Regions from separate parts of the Halomonas sp. ANAO-440 genome, predicted to be linked through region 1. Evidence: predicted binding sites of a transcription regulator. Region 1 holds the regulator's gene; the other holds the start of a gene.

Region 1 (7,708 bases):
TGGGTTTCATATCACCGCATAGCCACAACTTCTGCGCGAGCTGCAATCGGGTAAGGGTGACCGTCGAGGGGCGCCTGCTGCTCTGCCTGGGCAATGAACATTCCGTTGATCTACGTGCCGTACTGCGTCGTCATCCCGGCGATATCGACGCCTTGAAGACGGCTATCGTCGAGGCTCTGCCACTCAAGCCCGAGCGTCACCACTTTACTACTGACGGTGATGTGCAGGTTGTGCGCTTCATGAACATGACGGGTGGATAAGCACCCGCTTGCCTCTCCATTTGCGCTGCTTATTTCAAGAAACATGTCGTAACTCTGTTCGTTCATTTCTTGCCAACTGGTCATCACCACATATACTTTTGACGAGTAAGCCTTTCGGCTTGCTCGTCGATTTCTGTATGGAGGAGGCCCATGTCCAGCGAAACCCTGGAGCGCATCGCCCGCAACAAGAACGTGGCTCGTGCCGCCGCTCGACAGCTGAGCATGGAGCAGCTGAACAAGCTCTCCGATGTCATTGGCGAGGTAATCGAGCAGAAAAAAGAAGAAGACAAACTCCGCGAAAAGGAGGAGGCGGACAAGGAGCGGAAGTTGGCCGAGATCCGCGAGGCCATGAGTGATGCCGGTCTTTCTGTGGAAGATCTCGTGGGTGAGCCGCCGCGCCGTCGTCGTGGGCGTCCACCGAAGAAGAACGCAGGGGGCTCATGATGGCTCAGTGACTGCTGCTTATCAGGATTGATGCCTCAGGTGCGGGGGATTTTCACGGCATAACCCCCGTACCCTTTTCAACCTGAACTGAACTTGCATCCGGCCTGAACACGCGGTCAGTCTTTGTCACCAAAGGCCGGGGCTTCCACCGCCAGTAATTGCAGATGTATGTCAGGCAGCTGGCGAAGATGATCAGCCAGCCAGGCAGTCAGCATGGGCTGTAGTGCCACTCGTAGTTCCGCCAGGCTTTCAGCGTGTAATTCCTCCAGCCGTTCATCCAGCCAGTCGGCAAGGGCATCTTCGTCCAGCGCGCTGACACGGTGCGCATCCAGCATCAAGCGACCGATTCGCGTCCACCCCGGGCCGGTGGAGGCGATGGGCAGCGCAAGATGCAGAATGCCATGACGCGACGAGCCCCGCTCGGCGGCCAATCCCGGCAGCGGGGTGACGGCGTTCTGGCTGACGATGCAAGGGCGCTGGGGGTGGCGAGCTTCCAGGGTCAGGCCATCGACGTCCAGTCGAATCAGGTCGCCGTTGACCGGGCTCACCGGTGCCTGGATTCCCAGGGTATCGGCAAGAGCGCGATGGGCGCGCTGATGCTGGGGTTCTCCATGTACCGGCAGCAGATGCTTGGGTTTGATCCAGCCATAGAATATACGCAGCTCTTCCTGGGCCGGGTGTCCGGAGGCGTGTAGTTCCGGATGGTTGAATTCATCCCAGATGGCGACATCGAGGCGTCTCAATCCATGCTTGAGGCGCTCGATCTGTGGTTCGTTACCCGGAATCGCCTTTGCCGAAAAGATGACGGTATCGCCCGGACTCAACTCGAGGCTGTGGTGCCTGCCGTTGGCCAGGCGGCTCAGTGCGGCGCGAGGCTCGCCCTGGCTGCCGGTGGCGATGACCAATACCTCTTCCGGTGGCAGATACCCCAGGTCGCTTGCCGGAACCAGCGGCGGCATGTCGTCCAGATAGCCAAGCCCGCGAGCCACCCCCACCATGCGTTCCATGGCCCGTCCCATCAGGCTCACCCGTCGTCCGCAGCGCTCAGCGGCCAGCGCAATCGCCAGCACCCTGGCCAGGTTGCTGGCAAAGCAGGAAACCACCACCCGTCCAGTGCATTGGCTCAGTCGATGCTCCAGCGCGCGCGCCACTTCGCCTTCGCTGCGTGAGTGGCCGGGAAGGGGGGCATTGGTGGAATCTCCCACGACGAGGTCCACCGGTGCCAGGGCCCGGAACAGAGACCCCTTCACCGGCGGGCCGATCAAGGGTTCGGGGTCGAGTTTCCAGTCGCCGGTATGAAGTACCCGATAGCCACCCACGGCGATCAACAGGGCGCAGCTTTCCGGTATGGAATGTGTCAGCGGGAGGTAGCGCAGGGTGAAGGGGCCCGTTTCCAGCGCCTCGCCCGGGTCGATCACCTGAATCGCATCGGTGGCAAGCCCGCGTTCGGTGAACTTCGCGCGGAGCAGGCCAGCCGCCAGTGGGGTGGCATGCACCGGGCACTGCCATTTCGGCCAGAGCCAGGCGGCGGCACCGATATGATCTTCATGGCCGTGAGTGATGATCAGGGCGGAGGGCTCAATGCCCAGGGCCACGGCGGTATCCAGGCTGGGAACCTGAAGCGGGCTGTCGGGGAGGTCCTGGCGGATCATCATGCCGCAATCGACGGCGATCCATTCGCCGTCGTGACCATAGAGCCCCAGGTTCATGCCTATCTCACCACAACCGCCCAGCGGCAAGAAATGAAGTGGTTTTCTACGGCGTGGGCGAATGGTGGCGCTGGATGCAATCATCGGCACATCATGGTCAGGCAATGGAGTCTTCACTATACGGGATCGCCGCGGGCTTCCACAATGTAGACCCCAAGGCGCCGGCTACCATTTCGACGTGTCTCGCGTCCGCGAGTTCGCTACAATGCGCGCTCTCCGATCCACGCTCAGCAAGTCGATGGTTGCCCATGTCCCATTACTACCGTCTGGTTGTTTCCTGCCCTGATCGCCGCGGCATCGTGGCTCGTGTCTCCGGCTTCATTTCCGGCCATGGTGGGTCTATTACCGAGGCGAGTCAGCACTCCGACCTGGCGTCGGGCCGCTTCTTCATGCGCTATGAAATCCTCTCCGATTCCATTGACATGACCGGTGACGAATTGCGCAAAGCCTTTGAGCCGGTGGCGCGCGAGTTCGAGATGGAGTGGGCACTGCGCGATACGCGGCGACGCCAGCGTGTGGTGGTCATGGTCTCCCGGGAATCACACTGCCTGGTGGATCTGCTCTATCGCTGGACCGCGGGGGAAATGGAGGGTGATATTGTCGGTGTGATCTCTAACCATCCGGACATGCGGGGCATGGTCGAGTGGCATGGGCTGCCCTATTTCCATGTGCCTGTGGATGCCGCCGACAAGGCTGCTGCGTTTGCCGAAATAGAGGCCCAGGTGGAGGCACTGGATGCCGACACAGTAGTGTTGGCGCGCTACATGCAGATCCTGCCACCCGGCCTTTGCCGGCGATACGCCGGGCGGGTTATCAATATCCATCACAGCTTCCTGCCATCCTTTGTCGGTGCGCGCCCTTATCACCAGGCCCACGACAGGGGGGTCAAGCTGATCGGTGCCACCTGCCACTATGTGACTGAGGAACTGGATGCGGGCCCCATCATCGAACAGGATATCCATCGGGTCAGTCACTGTCATACTCCCGGGGATCTGGTTCGATTCGGCCGCGATGTGGAGAAAGCCGTTCTGGCACGGGGGCTGCGCTGGCACCTGGAGGATCGAGTGCTCATCCACGGCAACAAGACGGTCGTTTTTGCCTGAGCTTTAACGCTGGAGGCGGACATGTCGTTTTCCGAGCCCATGCTGGCTCCCTGGCTGCTGATCGCCTGCGGCGTGTTGTCCCTGGGTGTCGTCGGCCTTGTCCTGGCACAGAGGCCCTGGGAAACCCTGATCGCAGACAGGGCGCTACAGCACCGCTGGCTGGCGGCAACCGTCGCCGTAGTGCTGCTGTGGCAGCTGCGCGCCCAGGCCGTGGACTGGCTGACCCTGCACCTGATGTTCACGGCGCTGCTGACGCTGATCTTCAAGGCGCCCCTGGCGCTGGTCACCAACCTGCTCGCCAACCTGGCCCTGGTCCTGCTCGGCAAGGCTGCCTGGCCGCTATTGGGTGTCAACGTTCTGATTACCGGTGTGATACCCGTTGGTATCACCGTGCTGGTGTGGCGCCTGGTGGATCGCCGCCTGCCGGACAATCTGATGGTCTTTCTCTTTCTCTGCGGCTTCTTCGGCGCAGCGCTGGCCACGCTCGGCACAGGGCTCACCGGCCTGGGGCTGGTCATGCTGGGCGCGACCGATCCGGAAGCGATCTACCTGGCGCAGGAATACGCGCTCTTTCTACCCCTGCTGATGCCCTCCGAGGCGTTCCTGACCGGCATGCTGCTCAGCATCCTGATGGTCTACCATCCCGGCTGGGTGGCCACTTTCAATGATCATCGCTATATCGACACCAAGTAGGGCAGGGTTTCGCTACCTGACGGCCCTCTGGTGAGAGTGCTGTAGACCGGGGGCATATCTTGTAGGGCAGGTGGCATGGGGTGGGTGCTACAGAGGAAGCGTCAGCTGTCGCCTGGCATCCTCCGGCACCAGCCTTGCCCCGACACCCAGCAGGCGTACCGGCCGCTTCTTGCGCGCCCAGGCCTGTGCCAGCAAGGCGTTGAAGGTTTGGTTGCAGAGCGTGCTGCCGCGCCCCTCCATGGTCGTCAGACTGAAATCGTCGAAGCGCACCTTGACGAACAGCCCCGCCAGCGGCGGGTGGCCATGCCTTGCCAGCCGGGATTCCAACCTGTCGCACAGCGCTGCCAGCTCCCTGTGACAGTCGGGCAAGCCGGGAAGGTCTGTTGCGAAAGTGGTCTCCACGCTGACCGACTTGCGTTCACGCTCCACCCTTACCGGGCGGGTGTCGATACCGCGCGCCAGCTCGAACAAGCGATGACCAAACTTGCCGAACTCGTGGATCAATCGATCCTGGGGCAGGCGTTGCAGATCGTCACAGGTATCGATATCCAGTGATTTCAGCCGCCTGGCGGTAGCCGGACCCACGCCATTCAGCTTGGTCACCGGAAGAGTCTTGATGAAGGTAGCGACCCGGTCCGGGGTAATCACCGTCAGGCCGTCAGGCTTCTCCCAGTCGCTGGCGATCTTTGCCAGGAATTTCGACGGTGCGGCACCCACCGAGACGGTAATGCCCACACGTCGCTGACACTCCTCCTTCAGCCAGCGTGCCATCCAGGTGGCGCTGCCCGAAAAGCGCGTTACCGCGGTGACGTCGAGAAAGGCCTCGTCCAGGGACAGAGGCTCAACCAGCGGCGTCAGCTCATGGAAAATAGCCTGAATCTGGCGCGATGCCTCGCGGTAGCGGTCGAAGTCGCCGTGGAGGAGGGTTAGCTGCGGGCACAGCCGCAAGGCTCGCGCCGTGGGCATGGCGGAGTGGATGCCATAGCGGCGAGCCGGGTAGTTGCATGTGGCAATGACGCCGCGACCTTCGGCGCTGCCGCCGATGGCCAGCGGAATCTCGCGCAGCGCCGGGTTGTCGCGCATTTCCACCGCGGCATAGAAGCAATCGCAGTCGGCATGCAGAATCTTGCGAACGGAATCCATGGGCAACCGTTCGACAGCTAGCCGAGGGTGAGCGAATTCATCAGAGCGCCTGGCCGCTGCCGCCGCGAATCACGCCAACGCCTACGCCCTCTATTTCCAGGGGTTGGTGGCGTAAATCCACCTCGATAGGTGCGAAATCGGCATTTTCGGCCTCGAGGATGACCTGGTGGCCATTGCGATGAAAGCGCTTGACGGTGACTTCATCCTCGAGCCTGGCAACGACGATCTGACCGTCGCGAACGCGATCCGTGCGATGCACAGCCAGCAGGTCGCCCTCGAGGATGCCGGCATCTTTCATGGAGAGGCCGCGGACCTTCAGCAGATAGTCGGCACGGGGAGTGAAGAATTCAGGGGGCAGGGGGCAGTAGCGATCGATGTGCTCCGCGGCAAGGATAGGGCTGCCGGCTGCTACCTCGCCAATGATCGGCAAGCCCTCCACGGCAGGTTCGCCCCCGACCGGCTCGGCGTCCTGCGCCGGCAGGCGAATACCCCGGGACGTACCACGGATGACCCGGATGACGCCCTTGCGCTCCAGGGCCCGCAGGTGCTCCTCGGCCGCGTTGGGGGAACGGAAGCCCAGGGCGCGGGCGATTTCGGCACGGGTCGGCGGGTAGCCGAACTCGTTCATTGTCTTGACAATGAAGTCGTAGACGTTCTGCTGGCGTGAGGTGAGGGGGCGTGACATGCGACCTCCGGGTAGCGGTGCCTTGAGTATTGTTCAAGTATACAGCATGGAAGTCTATCCAGTAAAAAGGCCTGTGGCTAGCGAGTGGTATGGCACGTTTCAAACAGATGCTTGTCAATTAATTTGAGCGAAACGCTGAAATCACGTAGACTTTTGTAATGTTTTAAACACGCGTTTCCAGCGGGATCAAGATAATGGCTCAAACCGACACCGTCACACGCATCCTCGATACTGCCGAAGTCCTGTTCGCAGAACGTGGCTTTGCAGAAACTTCCTTGAGGACCATCACCAGCAAGGCGCGAGTCAACCTGGCCGCTGTGAACTACCATTTCGGCTCGAAGAAATCGCTGATTCAGGCGGTGTTCGCCCGCTATCTGGATCCTTTCACCGTGCGCTTCCACCATGCCCTGGATGAGCTGGAAGCGCAGCATGCCGGTGGCGTCATTCCACTGGAAGTCCTGCTGGAAACCATGGCGCGTACCGTCCTTGAGGTGCCTGGCGAACGCCACAGCCTCAAGGTGTTCATGAAGCTGCTGGGGCTTGCCTATAGCCAGGCCCAGGGGCATCTGCGACGCTACATTCAGGATGAGTACGGCAGCGTGTTCTCGCGTTTCACTGACCTTGTCCGGCTGGCAACACCCGACCTGCCCGATTCCGAGCGTTTCTGGCGCCTGCACTTCGTGCTTGGCACCGTGATCTTCACCCTCTCAGGGCTGGATGCGCTGCGTGATATCGCTGAAAAGGATTATCAGGAACATGTTTCCGTGCGCGACCTCATCCGCCGCTTGCGGCCGGTGGTGGTGGCTGCCATGAACGCACCGCTTCCGCCACCCCCCATGCCGAAGGCCGAGGCGAGCTGATATGCGGACACCGCGCCTGACCGAGCTGCCACCGGCAACGGGCACCTGGCTGGAAGTCGATGTCGCGAATCAGTGTCTGGTCCACTGGCAGGGATCAAGGCCTCAGGCAGAGTGGGCCGTCTCTACCGCCCTGGCTGGAACCGGTCAGCAGGAGGGCAGCGGCTGCACTCCGCTGGGGTGGCACTATGTGCGAGCTGCCATCGGTGATGGGCTGCCCACGGGCACGGTCTTCAGAGGTCGGCGGCCCACCGGGGAGCGATTTTCCCCGGCACTGGCCGAAGCACACCCCCATCGCGACTGGATTCTCACCCGCATCATCTGGCTCTGCGGGCTGGAGCGGGGGTTCAACCGCGGGGGCGAGGTCGACAGCCAGCGGCGCTATATCTACTTTCACGGCACGCCACCCGACCAGCCAATGGGCGTGCCGCGCTCCCATGGATGCATCCGCCTGAGCACGTCGTCGCTGCTGCATCTCTTTTCCCTGGCCCCTCCCGGGACGCCCGTGTGGCTGCATGACTGAAGGCTGAGCATCAAGCCCTTGCGCATGGCTGTCACCTCGACCAACTTTGGTCTAGAATCAGCCTCCTTCTAGCCCAAGGAATCCGATCATGACGCAGACCCTCGGCCCGGTGATGCTGGATCTGGAAGGCACGCAGCTGAGCGACGACGAGCGCAGGCTACTGCTTCGTCCCGAGGTGGGCGGGGTGATTCTCTTTTCTCGCAATATCGAGGATGCCCGCCAGGTTCGCTCCCTCTGTAACACCATACGACAGTTGCGCCCTGAGTTGCTGTTGACCGTCGACCAGGAAGG
Region 2 (7,708 bases), on a different contig from region 1:
AATGCCCCCCATGGTCACCCCCATACGGTATTCGCCCGGGCTAGCCGTGACATCCTCAAGCAGGTCGTCAAGGGTTTCCCATCCGGTATCGGCATTGACGGCAATGACGGAGTTGATGCTGGTCATCATGGAGATAACGTCGAAGTCATCCCAGTTCAGGTCCGTTACGCCAGAGTGGTGTGCGATCAACAGGCCTTCGTGTATCTGGGTGATGGTGTAACCGTCATTGTCACGTCGAGTGGCTTCTCGCAGGCCAATCGTGCCGCTCGCCCCCGGCATGTTGATGATTGGCACCGCTTCATCCAGAGTTTCCTCGAGGTGCTGCCCGACGATGCGCATCAAGAGGTCGCTACCACCGCCTGGGCCCCAGGGTACGATGAACTCGATGGGCTTTTCGGGATAGCTTTCGGTGGCCATGGCAAAGGGGGATATGGCCAGTGTGACAGCAGTCGTGGATGCTGCGATAAAGGTGTTGAGTTTCATGAAAACCTCGATTTGTCTTTGTTGTGGAACGGTTGATGTCGAGTGGCGGAAAACCGCTAGGTGATGAATAGCCCTCCATAGATCAGTGCGGCCACGATGACGAAGGCCGGATGGGTCTTGAATCGCAGCAGGGCGATGGCAGCAGCGGTGGCGATCAGGCCGGTGTGAAACGCCCCCGAGCTGTGGAGCCCCTCGAACAGGAAACCAAGGGTCAGCGCGGCCATCATCAGCGCTATGACGGGTCTGACCCACTGGCTCATGCGCTGGACGCGGGGTGAATGCCGATGGCGGTAGAGCAGACCCAGCGCGCCCAGCATCAGCAGCAGCGAAGGCGCCACTGTGGCCAGTACCGCGACTGTGGCGCCGCCCACACCGGCCACCTCAAAACCCACGTGGCCTGCCATCTTGGTGGCGATGGGGCTTGGCAGGGCGTTGCCCAGCGCCAGGGTCTCGGCGAATTCCTGGGCATTCATCCAGCCATAGCGGCCGACGACCTCGGCTTCGATCAGCGGAATGATCGCCGGTCCACCGCCGTAGCCGATGATGTTGGGGATGAAGAAGGCCAGGAACAGCTCCCAGTAGACCATCATCCTGCGGCCTCCCGCTTGGGGTTCGGGCGCAACAGCGCCGACGCCAGGATGCCGCCGATTACCCAGCCGGGATGCACGCCGAGCAGGTAGATCGTGACGCCGGCTACTCCCATCATCACGAGGCTCACCGTCCAGCCCAGGGCCAGGCGAGACTTGTTCATGAAGTCCATGGTCAGTTGACCCATCATGACCATGACCACGGGGACGACGGCCTGGCCCATGCCGTGGATCCAGGTCACGTGGCGATAGTTGCTGAAGAGGGTCAGCAGCGCGATCATTGCCACGATCATGGGCAGGATGACGGCGGCAACGGCAATCACACAGCCGGGCACTCCGGCTACCCGATAGCCGATATAGCCGGGCATTTTCGTTGCAATGGGGCCTGGAAGGGTGTTGCCGATGGCCAGGATGTCGGCAAATTCTTCATCGCTCAGCCAGGCATGGCGTTTGACCACCTCCTGCTGCACCAGGGGTATCATTGCGGGACCGCCGCCAAAGCCAAGCAGACCAATGCGGGTGAAGGCCCAGAGCAGGTCCCGAAGCGGCGGCGCGGCGGCGCTCAAGTCAGGCTCCTGGTCAGATGGATCCAAAGAATCAAAATTGATTTTCTCATGGTTAATCTTGTTTTGATAAAAAATCGATTATTGGTCAGGAAATATAGATTGCAAGCCGAAGATGGGTCAAGCTTGCAATAGATTTCGTTTCAGTCACTGGGGAAGGTGAGATGGCGATACCCGAGCGAGCGGGGCGAGAGACGACGTCCAGCCGTATCTACGACATCCTGCGTCAGGACTTGGTAAATGGCCGTTTCGAAGCAGGCGAAAAGCTGGCGATCAGCGCACTGAAAGAGCATTACGCCGTTGGCCTAAGCCCTTTGCGTGAGGCACTCAATCGCCTGGCGGCCTACGGGTTGTTGATTCAGGAGAACCAGCGAGGGTTTCGGGTGCCGAAGATGGATCGTCAAGAGCTCGATGACATAGCTGGCATGCGTCGCGAACTCGAGGGGATGGCGCTGGAGCGGGCGATTGGCCGGGGTGATGCGGAGTGGGAGTCGGAGCTATTGGCGGCAGCCCACCGCCTCAAGCGTGCCGACTTGGCAACAGGCCAGATTGATGAGTGGGAGCAGTTGCATGCACGCTTTCACAGGACCCTAGTGGCTCCCTGTGGTTCGGTGTGGTTGCTGCGCTTCATTGAACAGCTACATGACCAGTTTGACCGTTATCGGAGGCTGGCACCCGAAGCGCCCGATGTGCGTCGTATCCTGGATGCCCAGCACGAAGAGTTGGTGGAGCTGGCGCTGAAACGCAACACTCGGGCTGCACGGGCGGTGATGGAGGATCATGTGCAGCGCTCTTACGAGGTGGCGCTGCAAAGCTTTGCTGAACTCAAATAAGCGCTCTAGAAAACATCATGCGATACGCTCACTCCCATGAGGCTCGGGGCAACCTCCGCCCACCTATTCGGTAGCGGTATCTCGAACCGCTGGCAGGGTCAGATGTACAACGCGCCCGCGCAGCCGGGCTTCGAGCGGCCCGAGGTCGACAGCGGTGTCCCGGGGCCAGCCGACGGTGAGTATGACGCCATCGGCGGCGTACTCTGCGGCGGTTACGGGAACCGCCAGGCTCTCGAGCCAGGTGCGGGCCTCGGCTTCGCCGGCGAAGCCGACCTTGAGTCGAAGCGGGCTGCGTTCGGTGACCTGGTGCAGGGGCAGCTCGACCAGGGCCTGGCTCACTGCCTGTGCATAGGCACGGGCCAGGCCGCCGGTGCCGAGCTTGGTGCCGCCGAAGTAACGTATGACCACGCAGCCGACCTGGCCGAGGCCGGCGCCTTCGAGCACCTGAAACATCGGCCGACCCGCAGTGCCGCCGGGTTCGCCGTCATCGGAAAAGCCAATGGCATTCTGCTCGCCCGGTGGGCCGGCGATAAAGGCGCTGCAGTGATGGCTGGCATTGGGGTGGGCCCGGCGGGCTTCGGCAAGCAGGGCGGTAAAGCTTCCCACCCGGGGTGCATGGCAAATCCAGGTGATGAAACGACTCTTCTCGACCTCGGTCTCGGCTTCCCGGTGGGTACCGGCGGGCAGGTCGGGGACCGGATAGCGCATCAGTGAGTGATCTCGTGCTGGCGCACCACGCCCATGACCATGCCCAGCACCTGGATGTCGCTGTTCTTCAGGTAGATGGGGGGCATGCTCTCGTTGGCCGGCTGCAGGCGGACCCCGTTCTTCTCGATATAGAGTTTCTTCAGGGTGACCTCCTGCTGGTTGATCAGCACCACGGCGGTTTCGCCATTCTCGGCACTCTCCTGGCGCTCGATGATGATCACATCGCCGTCGAAGATGTTGCAGTCGATCATGGAGTCGCCGCGTACGCGCAGAGCATAGGTGTTGCGGCGTACCATGCAGGAGGGCGCATGAATGGCGCCGATGGTAGGGCAGGCCTCGATGGGCATGCCGGCCGAGACGTCGCCCAGCAGTGGTATCTCGACGAGGTCCTCGCCTTCGACGCGGATCCAGGCCTCGGCCATGGGCAGGTTGGGGCGTCGGTGCAGATAGTGCGTGGAAGCCTGTGGCATGTGGCGTTTCCCCCTCTGATCGACCCTGTGGAAATGTACAGGTATCAAGCATCATAGCAGGCGATGCCTCTCAGGCAAGTTCCCCGGTCAGGAGCAAGCCTTGACCTGCGGCAAGAGTGGCGCCGTGACGCAGGCGGATTACTAGTAGCAAAAGGCCTTTCCGTGTAGCATTTCCAACGAATTTACCATTCCTGGAGAGTGCCGTTGAGCCTGCGTCTGCAAGCGCAAAATCTCGCATGTGAGCGTGATGATCGTTGGCTGTTCCGGGGCCTGGACCTGGACATCCGCGCCGGCGAGATCGTGCGGGTGGAGGGACCCAACGGCAGCGGCAAGACGACCCTGTTGAAGATCCTGTCCGGGCAGCTTGCCGACTACGAAGGCGACCTGTTCTGGGATGATCGTCCCATGCGACAGTCGCGGGACTCCTTCCTGTCGAACCTGCTCTACCTGGGGCATGCCCCGGGGGTCAAGGCGGCGCTGACGCCGCTGGAAAACCTCACCTGGTACCAGGCCATGGCGGGGCAGCCAAAGGATGAGGCGGCACGCTATGCGGCGCTGGAGGATGTCGGCCTGGCCGGTTTCGAGGACCTGCCGGCTGGCCAGCTCTCCGCCGGACAGCAGCGCCGGGTGGCGCTGGCCCGGCTGGTGCTCACGCCGCGCCCGCTATGGGTACTGGACGAGCCCTTCACTGCCATCGACCGCGACGGCGTTGCGGCACTGGAGCAGCGACTTGTCGCCCATGCGCGCCGGGGCGGCTGTGTGCTGGTGACCACTCACCACGAGCTGACGCCCTGTGCCGAGCTGCGCCGTATCCGCCTTGGCGGGGGAGGTCTCGATGCCGGCAACTGAAGGGCTGTTGAACAAGGAGATCCCGGTGGACTTTCACGGGGAACCTGGCGGCGGGTTAGCTGTCGCATTCTGGGCAACGCTCAAGCGCGACCTGGTGCTCCTGCTGCGGCGGCGCAGCGAGGTGATGAACCCGCTGGTGTTCTTCGCCATCGTGATCACCCTGTTTCCGATCGGAATCTCCCCCGACCCACAGCTGCTTGCGGCCATTGCCCCGGGCCTGCTGTGGGTGGCTGCGCTGCTCGCGGCGCTGCTGTCCCTGGACAGCCTTTTTCGGGCCGATTACGACGACGGCTCGCTCGAGCAACTGCTGCTGACACCGCAGCCCCTTGCCTTGCTGGCCCTGGCCAAGGTGGCCGTACACTGGCTGCTGACCGGCTTGCCCCTGGCGCTGATGGCGCCAGTGCTGGGCATCATGCTGGCGCTGCCCGCGGGAAGCTATGGCGTGCTGGCGGTATCACTGGCACTGGGCAGTGCCAGCCTCAGCCTGATTGGTGCCATTGGAGCGGCGCTGACGGTGGGGTTGTCCCGCGGCGGTGTGTTGCTGTCGCTGCTGGTCCTTCCCCTATATATTCCGGTGCTGATCTTCGGTGCCGGAGCCGTACAGGCCGCCATCTTCGGCGACGGTGTCATGGCGCATCTGGCAATTCTCGGCGCGCTGTTGGCGCTCGCCCTGATTCTTGCGCCCCTGGCAATCGCGGCATCGCTGCGCATCAGTATCAACGGTTGAGAGGTTGACTAGGCATGTGGGCCTTCATAAACAAGCTGCGTTCCCCCAAGTGGTTCTATGACATCAGCGCCAGGCTCCAGCCCTGGTTCTGGGCGGCGGCGCTGATTCTCATCCTGGTGGGTAGCGTCTGGGGGCTGGCCTTCGCCCCGGCGGACTACCAGCAGGGCAACAGCTTCCGCATCATCTACGTCCATGTGCCGGCCGCCTTCCTGGCGCAGTCGATCTTCGTGTCCATGGCCATCTCGGCGCTCGCCTTCATGGTCTGGAAGATCAAGATCTGCGACATGGCGGCCGCAATGATGGCGCCGCTGGGGGCGGCCATGACCTTCATCGCGCTCTTTTCCGGCGCCGTCTGGGGCGTCCCCACCTGGGGAACCTGGTGGATGTGGGATGCGCGCCTGACCTCGATGCTTATCCTGCTGTTCCTCTACCTGGGCGTCATCGCCCTGCGCGGCGCCTTTACCAGTCGCGACAGCGCCTCACGGGCGGCCTCCGTGCTGGCCATGGTGGGGGTCATCAATATCCCCATCATCAAGTATTCGGTCGACTGGTGGTACACCTTGCACCAGCCGGCGACCTTCACCATTACCGGCCGTGCCGCCATGCCCATGGAAATGTGGCTGCCGCTGCTGATCATGGTGCTGGGTTTCTACAGTTTCTTCATCGCCCTGACGCTGATGCGCACCCGTAGCGAGATACTGCGCCGGGAAGCCAACAAGCGCTGGGTGCGCGAACTGGCCGGGGAGGCGCCGTAATGTTCTTCGACAGTTTTTCGGAACTCTTTGCCATGGGTGGCCATGCCCCCTATGTCTGGGCAGCCTGGGGCGTTACTGCCGTACTGCTCTTGGGAGCCGTGATACATGCTCGCGCCGAGCGCCGTCAGCTGCTGAATCAACTGCAGCGTCGCGTCCGTCGCGAAAGTCGCCTGGCGGGCCGTTCCGCCGAGGCGCAACCGATTCAAACTAGCAGGGGTGGAGGCACCAATGAGGCCTAAGCGTAAGCAGAAACTGTTCATGGTACTGGGGCTCGTGTCGCTCTCGGCGATCGCCATAGGGCTGACGCTCTATGCGCTTCGAGCCAATATCAACCTCTTCTTCAGCCCGATCGAGATCGCGGCGGGGGACGCGCCCTTTGAGCGCCAGATCCGTGCCGGCGGCATGGTCAGGGAGGGCAGCGTGGAGCGTAACCCGGATAGCCTGGACGTGGAGTTCACTGTCACCGACTATGTCGAGGACCTGCGTGTCTCCTACAGTGGTATCCTTCCCGACCTGTTTCGCGAGGGCCAGGGTGTGGTAGTCGTCGGTCAGTTGAAGCAGGATGGCATGTTCCGTGCTGACCAGGTGCTCGCACGCCACGACGAGAACTACATGCCGCCCGAGGTGGCCGACGCGCTTGAGGCGGCCGGCTATTCTCCCGCCGACTTCCAGACCAAGGCCGCCAAGGTGGCAAAGCGCGTCGAGGAACAGGAGTCAGGCGAAGGCGATAGCCAGAGTCAAAGCCAGAGCCAGTACTGATCCGGAGTAACCATGTCGATCCAGATGATTCCCGAAATCGGCCATTTCGCCCTGGTCATCGCCCTGTTGCTGGCGGTGGCCCAGACGGCAATGCCTCTGGCCGGTGCCACGCTGCGCCGGCCGCTGCTGATGGCCTATGCCCGCCCCATGGCAAGCGGACAGTTCCTGTTCGTGGCGATTGCCTATGCCGCACTCACGGCGAGCTACATGCTGGACGATTTCAGCGTGGCCAACGTGGCCAACAACTCCAACTCCATGCTGCCCTGGTACTACAAGTTCAGCGCCGTATGGGGCAACCATGAAGGTTCGGTGCTGCTGTGGAGCCTGATGCTGGCCGGCTGGGGCTTCTTTGCCGGCCGCTACTCCCGTGAGCTGCCGCGCGATATGGTGGCCCGGGTCCTCGGTGTGCTGGGGGCGGTCTGTGTCGGCTTCCTGCTGTTCATCCTGATCACCTCCAACCCCTTCGAGCGGCTGCTGCCCCACGTGCCCCAAGATGGCGCCGACCTCAATCCGCTGCTGCAGGACATCGGTCTGATCCTGCATCCGCCGATGCTTTACATGGGGTACGTCGGTTTCTCGGTGGTCTTCGCCTTTGCCATCGCTGCACTGCTGGGTGGTCGCCTGGATGCCGCCTGGGCCCGTTGGGCGCGGCCCTGGACCAATCTGGCCTGGGCATTCCTGACCATCGGTATTGCCCTGGGCAGCTGGTGGGCCTACTACGAACTCGGCTGGGGCGGCTGGTGGTTCTGGGACCCCGTCGAGAATGCCTCGCTGCTGCCATGGCTGACGGGCACCGCCCTGATGCACTCCCTGGCGGTGACCGAGAAGCGCGGCTCCTTCAAGAGCTGGACGCTGCTGCTGGCGATCACCACCTTTTCGCTGTCGCTGCTGGGCACCTTCCTGGTGCGCTCGGGGGTGCTGACGTCGGTACACGCCTTCGCCAACGATCCGTCCCGCGGCTTCTTCATCCTGGT

The links. The regulator LexA, encoded in region 1, represses DNA repair genes until DNA is damaged. The targets are predictions, from matches to a motif close to TACTGTNTANNTANACAGTA.
Region 2: KZO25_RS07265 (LexA family protein) is a predicted target of LexA. The motif match lies at 3,668-3,687, and genes of this name have one in related genera.

The regions. Positions count from the first base shown of each region.
Region 1 is NZ_JAHXBV010000010.1:40,262-47,969, forward strand. It holds gene moaA (GTP 3',8-cyclase MoaA) at 1-260, shown strand, start outside; gene KZO25_RS09250 (H-NS family nucleoid-associated regulatory protein) at 411-704, shown strand; gene KZO25_RS09255 (ribonuclease J) at 821-2,413, opposite strand; gene purU (formyltetrahydrofolate deformylase) at 2,662-3,516, shown strand; gene KZO25_RS09265 (energy-coupling factor ABC transporter permease) at 3,538-4,209, shown strand; gene dinB (DNA polymerase IV) at 4,297-5,352, opposite strand; gene lexA (transcriptional repressor LexA) at 5,393-6,037, opposite strand; gene KZO25_RS09280 (TetR/AcrR family transcriptional regulator) at 6,232-6,897, shown strand; gene KZO25_RS09285 (L,D-transpeptidase) at 6,899-7,417, shown strand; gene nagZ (beta-N-acetylhexosaminidase) at 7,506-7,708, shown strand, end outside.
Region 2 is NZ_JAHXBV010000008.1:34,456-42,163, reverse strand. It holds gene KZO25_RS07290 (tripartite tricarboxylate transporter substrate binding protein) at 1-483, opposite strand, end outside; gene KZO25_RS07285 (chromate transporter) at 540-1,070, opposite strand; gene KZO25_RS07280 (chromate transporter) at 1,070-1,636, opposite strand; gene KZO25_RS07275 (GntR family transcriptional regulator) at 1,798-2,466, shown strand; gene KZO25_RS07270 (IMPACT family protein) at 2,530-3,174, opposite strand; gene KZO25_RS07265 (LexA family protein) at 3,174-3,644, opposite strand; gene ccmA (cytochrome c biogenesis heme-transporting ATPase CcmA) at 3,849-4,493, shown strand; gene ccmB (heme exporter protein CcmB) at 4,480-5,220, shown strand; gene KZO25_RS07250 (heme ABC transporter permease) at 5,235-5,975, shown strand; gene ccmD (heme exporter protein CcmD) at 5,975-6,214, shown strand; gene ccmE (cytochrome c maturation protein CcmE) at 6,204-6,734, shown strand; gene KZO25_RS07235 (heme lyase CcmF/NrfE family subunit) at 6,747-7,708, shown strand, end outside.